3 linked regions of the Endozoicomonas gorgoniicola genome follow. The main gene of each other region encodes a partner of the protein of the gene in region 3 in a complex. Links are inferred from orthologs where the notes say so. Each region holds a gene or a part of one and is shown on either strand. Other genes may lie near its edges.

What was found.
Region 1: the proteins of NX722_RS16365 (region 3) and ccmA are in contact, whole or in part, in a solved structure (PDB 8CE8), measured with the Escherichia coli proteins. The link is inferred for Endozoicomonas gorgoniicola from one-to-one orthologs.
Region 2: the proteins of NX722_RS16365 (region 3) and ccmB are in contact, whole or in part, in a solved structure (PDB 8CE8), measured with the Escherichia coli proteins. The link is inferred for Endozoicomonas gorgoniicola from one-to-one orthologs.

Annotation. Positions count from the first base shown.
Region 1 is NZ_JAPFCC010000001.1:2,712,699-2,715,628, forward strand. What follows is about bases 1-2,773. They hold ccmA (cytochrome c biogenesis heme-transporting ATPase CcmA), read right to left. Parts: upstream 1,840-2,773; coding sequence 1,162-1,839; downstream 1-1,161. Other genes in these bases: NX722_RS12455 (coiled-coil domain-containing protein), read left to right, coding at 1-451; ccmB (heme exporter protein CcmB), read right to left, coding at 455-1,165; NX722_RS12470 (hypothetical protein), read left to right, coding at 2,403-2,773. Also shown: more of NX722_RS12470, read left to right, coding at 2,774-2,930. UniProt on the Escherichia coli protein: Part of the ABC transporter complex CcmAB involved in the biogenesis of c-type cytochromes; once thought to export heme, this seems not to be the case, but its exact role is uncertain. Responsible for energy coupling to the transport system.
Region 2 is NZ_JAPFCC010000001.1:2,711,852-2,714,914, reverse strand. What follows is about bases 1-2,906. They hold ccmB (heme exporter protein CcmB), read left to right. Parts: upstream 1-1,051; coding sequence 1,052-1,762; downstream 1,763-2,906. Other genes in these bases: NX722_RS12455 (coiled-coil domain-containing protein), read right to left, coding at 1,766-2,906; ccmA (cytochrome c biogenesis heme-transporting ATPase CcmA), read left to right, coding at 378-1,055. Outside these bases: more of NX722_RS12455, read right to left, coding at 2,907-3,063. UniProt on the Escherichia coli protein: Required for the export of heme to the periplasm for the biogenesis of c-type cytochromes.
Region 3 is NZ_JAPFCC010000001.1:3,559,856-3,562,796, forward strand. Bases 151-2,934 are described here. They hold NX722_RS16365 (heme ABC transporter permease), read right to left. Parts: upstream 2,027-2,934; coding sequence 1,274-2,026; downstream 151-1,273. Other genes in these bases: NX722_RS16350 (heme lyase CcmF/NrfE family subunit), read right to left, coding at 151-444; ccmE (cytochrome c maturation protein CcmE), read right to left, coding at 441-908; ccmD (heme exporter protein CcmD), read right to left, coding at 905-1,189; NX722_RS16370 (rhodanese-like domain-containing protein), read right to left, coding at 2,315-2,770. Also shown: more of NX722_RS16350, read right to left, coding at 1-150. UniProt on the Escherichia coli protein: Required for the export of heme to the periplasm for the biogenesis of c-type cytochromes.

The sequences.
Region 1 (2,930 bases), 850 kb from region 3 along the record:
AGAAGCCATTCTGGATACACTCAATGAACATTACCGCACCATTATCCTGGGTAGCAAAATCCCGGATCTGCTTGAACTGAGCGCCAGAAACGAGCGGAAAGCCGAAAAGAAAGCCCGGAAGCGGGTAGTGAAAGCGGCAGAAGCAACCGCTGTCAGACACTACGAAGAAAGAGCCCGACTGATGCTGGTCGCTGGTTTGACCAAAGCTGCAGAAACCCAGCTGGAAGCAGATACCGGGTTAACGGAAGAGGCCATGAAAAAGCCAGCAGTGATTAACGCAGCGATAGCAGAACTGACAAACCAGAAGCAGTTACTGAAAGACACGGTAGAAGCTCAGGCTAACCGCTATGAAGGCTTGTTTTCCAAAGCCAGCGAACTGTCCGGGACAGCGGCAAGGGGATTGCTGAATCGTACCAACTGGGCCTTTGCACCACAAATGATGGCATTTTGATCTTCAGCCATCGACCACTACCCGCAACGCCCCGGCAATAGCCAGCGGGGCCAGACATAATCCAAAAACCAGCAACGCCGCCATCCAGAGCAGATGGCCGGTGTAAGGCATTCCGGCAATGGCACTCTGTATAGCTCCGGTACCAAAAATCAGAACAGGAATATAGAGCGGCAGTGACAACAGGGTTAACAGAACACCGCCTCTGTGAACCCTGACCGTAAGGGCTGCACCAATGCCTCCGGCAAGGCTCATCAAAGGTGTCCCCAGCAGCAGACTGAATATCAGTGCCGGAAAGGCACGGGCAGGCAAATGCAGCATCAGCCCCAGCAGGGGAGCCATAAGAATAAGAGCAACACCTGTCGTTAACCAGTGTGCTGTGACTTTGGCCAGTACCAGCAACGGCAGCGGATGAGGGGACAATAATAACTGATCCAGCGAACCGTCTTCCTGATCCCCTTTAAACAGAGAGTCCAGTGACAAAAGCACGGCCAGCAGTGCGCCTATCCAGACCACACCACCAGCCAGTTGAGACAATAACGTCTCTTGCGGGGAAATGCCCATGGGAAACAGGCTGGCAACCATCAGATAGAACGCGACCGGATTCAGGGTTTGACCGGGTGTACGGAAGGCCAGAATCAGGTCTCGTTTGATAAGCCCGACAAAAGCCTGTCGACCCTGCAAAGGAACCTGCCGGGTATCTCTGGAAGCATTCACAGAAACACCTCCCCGGCTTTATCATCCCCGATCTCTTCAGAGGCATCTTCAACAACATAGTCATCCAGCCTGATCGTACGATAGCTGCCCGATAATTTCGATAAACTCTGATGACTGGTAATGATGACCATACCACCACCGGCAACATGGCTGGCCAGTAATGTTTCCAGCCAGGCTACCCCATGAAAATCAATGGCGGTAAAAGGCTCGTCCAGAATCCAGAGCGATGATTGACTGGCAAACAGGTCAGCCAGCGCTACCCGACGATGCTGGCCTGCGGAGAGCTGCCCGCAGGGTGTATCTTCATAGCCATTCAGGCTGACCTGTTGCAGTGCTGCCAACACCTGTTGTTGAGAATACTTTTCGTTTCGCAGGTTGGCACGCCAGATAATATTTTCCACCGGTGTCAGCTCTGCCTTTACAGCAGGTTTATGACCAAAATAAAACGTAGACAGACGAAAGTCTGCGTAGACACTGGACAGTTTTTTACCCTTCCAGACTATTTTCCCCTGATAATCACCGGACAGTCCGGCAAGAACCCTCAGCAGGGTTGTCTTGCCTGAACCATTAGCGCCTTCAATCTGTAGCAGTTCCCCCGGGGACAGTTTAACCGAGAGATTACGGAAGAGCGTTCGGTCGTCTCTTGCACATCCCAATTCAACCAGTTCAAGCAACTAAATACCCTTCTTCTTATTGAACACTGACCAGCACTCGAACAGCCAAGACTAAGACAGGCTAACCTCCCGGAGCCTTGAAAGTACTGAGCAATTTAAAAAAACAAAATTCTGCAAAAACTGCAAGCGGTCAAAAGCAAATCAGGGAAAACCTTGGTGTAAATCAACAGACTTCAAGTAAAAAAATCAATAGAACCAAACATGTGAGGCTTATTTCATATTGGAATGAATTTTTCTTGACAAAAAAGTAAAGCGTACTAATTTTTAGGCTAAATTTTGACTGGAACCTAGGAGCCTGTCGGACTTAAGCGTCCGTAGCGAGGATTGCAAGAAATTGAGGATAAAAGTTTCTGATTTTGAGGCGAATAGCGAGCTATTCAACGAGAAAGCAGGAATTTTTAGACCAATTTATTGCAACCGCACGACGGCATGGATGCCGGAGTTAGAGCAATGCAGGAGCAATTGCCGGTAGGACAGTCTTAAGTCCGACAGGCTCTTAGTACCAGTCTAACCCGTGTGAGAAGTCAGTCCCCTGCCCCGCTATCCTAACTGGTCTATCAATAATGAAGCCCTTACTCCCTGTCTTTTACTTGCTGATTATCCTCCTTCCTCAGGCAGCAACAAGCAAATCTGTCGATCAAATTACTCTTGCCCGGGCGGCAAGTACCACGGCAAAGCCGCCTTTACCCATTTCCTATTTTAATAGTCCTTGTCAGGCATCAGTCACTGGCTACGTTACTTGTGGTGAGGAATTTTGTGAATTAGAACGAGGTCATATCACTTCTTTCAGAAGTCAGGACTCACGATACTCATTCTCATATGAATATAATCTATCAGCCTATCTACAATTTCATAACCCAAAATCTGACTACTGTGTTGATTATGTCATTCTGAACGACTCAAAATCTGGCTATCGCTTTAACGAATTGGATGATGTTCCTTTTGTTGGGATCTTAAAAATTATTGAGTCAATGTCCAGAAATGTACGCTATGTCCCTTTTAAAACAAGACTTAATGCAAAAGAAATTAACAAGGATAAAGCAGTTTATGATATGATCATTACAAATCTATGGAATTTAACACCACTTAAA
Region 2 (3,063 bases), 850 kb from region 3 along the record:
ATAGCTCGCTATTCGCCTCAAAATCAGAAACTTTTATCCTCAATTTCTTGCAATCCTCGCTACGGACGCTTAAGTCCGACAGGCTCCTAGGTTCCAGTCAAAATTTAGCCTAAAAATTAGTACGCTTTACTTTTTTGTCAAGAAAAATTCATTCCAATATGAAATAAGCCTCACATGTTTGGTTCTATTGATTTTTTTACTTGAAGTCTGTTGATTTACACCAAGGTTTTCCCTGATTTGCTTTTGACCGCTTGCAGTTTTTGCAGAATTTTGTTTTTTTAAATTGCTCAGTACTTTCAAGGCTCCGGGAGGTTAGCCTGTCTTAGTCTTGGCTGTTCGAGTGCTGGTCAGTGTTCAATAAGAAGAAGGGTATTTAGTTGCTTGAACTGGTTGAATTGGGATGTGCAAGAGACGACCGAACGCTCTTCCGTAATCTCTCGGTTAAACTGTCCCCGGGGGAACTGCTACAGATTGAAGGCGCTAATGGTTCAGGCAAGACAACCCTGCTGAGGGTTCTTGCCGGACTGTCCGGTGATTATCAGGGGAAAATAGTCTGGAAGGGTAAAAAACTGTCCAGTGTCTACGCAGACTTTCGTCTGTCTACGTTTTATTTTGGTCATAAACCTGCTGTAAAGGCAGAGCTGACACCGGTGGAAAATATTATCTGGCGTGCCAACCTGCGAAACGAAAAGTATTCTCAACAACAGGTGTTGGCAGCACTGCAACAGGTCAGCCTGAATGGCTATGAAGATACACCCTGCGGGCAGCTCTCCGCAGGCCAGCATCGTCGGGTAGCGCTGGCTGACCTGTTTGCCAGTCAATCATCGCTCTGGATTCTGGACGAGCCTTTTACCGCCATTGATTTTCATGGGGTAGCCTGGCTGGAAACATTACTGGCCAGCCATGTTGCCGGTGGTGGTATGGTCATCATTACCAGTCATCAGAGTTTATCGAAATTATCGGGCAGCTATCGTACGATCAGGCTGGATGACTATGTTGTTGAAGATGCCTCTGAAGAGATCGGGGATGATAAAGCCGGGGAGGTGTTTCTGTGAATGCTTCCAGAGATACCCGGCAGGTTCCTTTGCAGGGTCGACAGGCTTTTGTCGGGCTTATCAAACGAGACCTGATTCTGGCCTTCCGTACACCCGGTCAAACCCTGAATCCGGTCGCGTTCTATCTGATGGTTGCCAGCCTGTTTCCCATGGGCATTTCCCCGCAAGAGACGTTATTGTCTCAACTGGCTGGTGGTGTGGTCTGGATAGGCGCACTGCTGGCCGTGCTTTTGTCACTGGACTCTCTGTTTAAAGGGGATCAGGAAGACGGTTCGCTGGATCAGTTATTATTGTCCCCTCATCCGCTGCCGTTGCTGGTACTGGCCAAAGTCACAGCACACTGGTTAACGACAGGTGTTGCTCTTATTCTTATGGCTCCCCTGCTGGGGCTGATGCTGCATTTGCCTGCCCGTGCCTTTCCGGCACTGATATTCAGTCTGCTGCTGGGGACACCTTTGATGAGCCTTGCCGGAGGCATTGGTGCAGCCCTTACGGTCAGGGTTCACAGAGGCGGTGTTCTGTTAACCCTGTTGTCACTGCCGCTCTATATTCCTGTTCTGATTTTTGGTACCGGAGCTATACAGAGTGCCATTGCCGGAATGCCTTACACCGGCCATCTGCTCTGGATGGCGGCGTTGCTGGTTTTTGGATTATGTCTGGCCCCGCTGGCTATTGCCGGGGCGTTGCGGGTAGTGGTCGATGGCTGAAGATCAAAATGCCATCATTTGTGGTGCAAAGGCCCAGTTGGTACGATTCAGCAATCCCCTTGCCGCTGTCCCGGACAGTTCGCTGGCTTTGGAAAACAAGCCTTCATAGCGGTTAGCCTGAGCTTCTACCGTGTCTTTCAGTAACTGCTTCTGGTTTGTCAGTTCTGCTATCGCTGCGTTAATCACTGCTGGCTTTTTCATGGCCTCTTCCGTTAACCCGGTATCTGCTTCCAGCTGGGTTTCTGCAGCTTTGGTCAAACCAGCGACCAGCATCAGTCGGGCTCTTTCTTCGTAGTGTCTGACAGCGGTTGCTTCTGCCGCTTTCACTACCCGCTTCCGGGCTTTCTTTTCGGCTTTCCGCTCGTTTCTGGCGCTCAGTTCAAGCAGATCCGGGATTTTGCTACCCAGGATAATGGTGCGGTAATGTTCATTGAGTGTATCCAGAATGGCTTCTTCCGATTCACCCGGGGTGATGGTTCCACACTGTCTCTCAATGATACTCAGTTGCTCTTCTTTCAGTGTTTGCAGAGTCAGTGCCAGCGCCGCACGGTTGGTACGGCCCGGTTCGATACCGACCTTTGCCAGCTCCGCTTTAAGAGCCCGAAGTTTTTCATCAGACCTGGTAATCTCAGCGGCGTTTTTAATTCCTTCTTCCAGAACGTTCAGGACTTTAACCGAATCAGCAATCTGTGCTGCCAGTTGCCTGCGAGACTGTTCAGTCTCCTGCAACTGTCTGGCAACCGCCTGAACATGGGTCAGGGCTTCTGCGCTGTGCGCTTCACTCCACCGCTTCCAGTGGGTATTGTAAAGCTCTTTCATTTTTTCTTCCTGAATGCGCTGGTAGTACAGGTCGCGATCCATCATCCGGGCAACCAGGGTTCGGGCTTCCTTCTCACATTCTGTCCGAATCTGTTTCACCATGGGGTTGCCAGAGTTAAACATGGCCTGCTGATAGTGCTGAATGCTGCTGTAGACCGAACTGCCTAAAGTCCGGACTCTGTTTACCAGCTGGAAGAAACCGTGGCTGAATATCAGTGCGGAGAGCGTGGCACCCAATACCGGACTACCCAGAATCACTGCAAAACCAGTTGCATAGAGCGTCGCACCGAGGGCAGCGGTCAGGGCAATGGCAGAGGTGGCAACAGCCAGTTCAATACCCAGTTTCTTCCAGGCACCGTCTTCGCCGTGGTAGATGCCTTTGATCGCCTTATACATGTTTTTGAAGGGTGTCAGAACCGGCCCCAGGACGGTACGTGCCATTGCTGTTGGCAGGCTGTCACCCTTGCCAAAGTGGCGGAGCC
Region 3 (2,941 bases):
GGCAAACGGGTTAGAGGTAAACAGGATAAACAGCAAAAAGCCGACGCTGACCAGCCCCAGTACCGACAGCACTCTTGCCGACAGTTCATGGGGTAAGCGATAGCTGAACATGGCGACGGCCTGTGTCCAGCCTGCCAGCACCAGAATCCACAGCAACAGAGAGCCTTCATGGCCTCCCCAGGTGGCGGTAATCTTGTACTGCACCGGCAACAGAATATTGGAATTACCAGCGACATACGCCACAGAAAAGTCATCACTGACAAACGCATACACCAGACACATAAACGACAGTAATACAAAAGCAAACTGCCCAAATGCCAATGTTCTGCCCATCGCCATCCAGCGCAGCTTGCCCATGTAGCTGCCTGCCAGGGGGATAATGCCCTGGAGGAGCGCCATGCAGAATGACAGGATCAGCGCCAGAAGCCCCAGTTCAGGATTCATTGTTTACCTCCTTCCACCGCTGGCTTTTTAATGGGATGGGGAGCCGCATTTTCAAGTGCCTTTTGCACTTCCGGCGGCATATAGTTTTCATCGTGTTTGGCCAGGATTTCGTCAGCAATAAAACGACGCTTGTCATCCAGTTTTCCCGTTCCAACAACACTCTGCCCTTCACGAAACAGGTCGGGCAGTATACCCGTGTATTGAACTTCCACCTCTGCCGCCCCATCCGTAATTTTGAAATGAACGGTCAGCCCCTTGCTATCCCTTTTCACCGAGCCGGGAACAACAATGCCGCCAGCACGAAAGCGACTGTTCTGAGGTGCTTCTCCGGCAACGATCTGTGATGGGGAGTAGAAATGGTTAATGTTATCTTTCAAAGCCAGCATCATCAGTGTTACCGCCAGCCCCACACCAAAAACCAGCAATAAGATCAGAATTAACCGCTGCCGCCGAATCGGGTTCATAATACTTCCCCCTTGTTCGTCGCAGTGTCCGTCGCTTTGTCAGGGCTACAGCGACTTCCATCAGGACCACTTCTGACCATCTGAACTGACCTTTCTGATGTTGTTATTGCTTTTTTTGTTCGATGACGATGAATTTGTATCGAACGGATGGCCTGCTGCTGGCGCAACAAAGGAATCCCGATATTGTATAGTATTACCAGTAAACCGATCCCATAGGCGGTCCAGACATAAAGCCCATGCCCGCCCATATCAATCAGACTGCTCACGCTCTCAAAATACATTCAATACCATCCCCCGAACTTATTCTGTTTATTGCTGAGTAGAAAGAAGCGTGTTTACTATCAGCTGTTATAAAGAATCAGCTGTTATAAGGATTTTTCTGAGGGTGTCAGTAATGCCTGAACCCACTTAGTACGTCTTTCCCGGCTAAGAATCTCAGCTCTCATTCGCATCAACAGAACTACTGCAAAAAACAGGTAAAAGGCCACAATAGAGATCAGAAGCGGCCATAGCATCTCCGGAGCCATTGATGGTTTGCTGGTCAGTTTGAGTGTTGCTCCCTGGTGCAGGGTATTCCACCATTCAACAGAAAATTTGATAATGGGCAGGTTGACCACACCGACCAGCGCCAGGATGGCACAGGCTTTTGATGCAGCATGAGTTCCGTTTATTGCCCCTCTTAAAGCAATGATTCCCAGATAAAGAAAGAGAAGAACCAGCATTGATGTAAGACGTGCATCCCAGACCCACCAGGTACCCCAGGTGGGTTTACCCCATATCGCACCGGTCACCAGAGCAAGAAAGCAGAAGGAGGCACCCACCGGCGCACTGCACTGCAAAGCAATATCCGCCAGTTTTATCTTCCAGATCAGGCTGATAGCGGCCGCTATTGCCATCATGGCATAAATTGCTGAAGCCAGAAACGCACTGGGTACGTGAAGAAAAATAATTCGATAGCTGTTTCCCTGAAGGTAATCCGGCGGGGCAAACAATAACCCCCATCCTAAACCTGTAAAGATCAGCAGTGCAGCTGACAGTGCCAGCCATGGCAACCATCGACCACTGATTTCGTAGAACCATTTGGGAGAACCCAGTCTGTGGAAAATACGCCAGCTCATTACTGCTTAGACTATCTCGTTGTTATTACTATCAAAATGCAATTTTTATCACCAGAGGTGACGAAAACCGCATTTTCCGCTGGTGGCTGTTTATTAATTTTTACTATGGAGATGTAATGTCCATCGCCACAGGTAACGAAACAGTACCGGATTTTATCTGAAATGCACAGATGAATAAGACAGAAAACCACATTCAGCAGCAGGGAGGAGGAAAAAAACGGTTATCCACAGGCCATTACCCACAGACAAGAGCCAAACACTCAAACCTGTGGATAAGGCAGACAGAAATTACTCAGGTCTCATGGTGACGACTTCTTCTGGTTCAGAGTCAGACCTCAGGGTGACAGGGAAATCCAGCGCCAGCCACGAATAGTAACCATCCCGGAAGAAAAACACACGTTTGTATCCCCAGAGCGCAGCAAGATAGCTGGCGATAGCGCCGCGCATGTGGTAAGTGCTGTTCCCATAGATCACGATTGGCGTATTCTTGTCCAAAGTACCTGGCATAAAGAGCTGCCGAAAGCCCGATTTCAGGTCAAGATTGTGGGCTCCATCAACCCTTCCCCAACGCCACTGGTCCAGAGGGCGGACATCGATAAACAGAGCACCCAGCTCGTGCAGTCTTTTGGCCTGATGGGTATTGACTGTGACGACATCCTTGATATTGACGGGCGCTTCCTGTGCGGAGAGAAAAGAGCTGGACAAGGCAAGAATGATTCCTGCTACATAAGAAATCCATTTCATATTGATACAGTCCGTTATAAAACTTCTTAATAAAAAAGTATATGGAGCGCATGACGGCTTACATGGAACATTAAGAAACTAAAAACCGCCTGTTCAAAGCGATGCAGTATATAAACTGTGCAAACTAATGAATTAACCAGCAGAAACTGGCCTGTTCAGCAGTAGAAACCC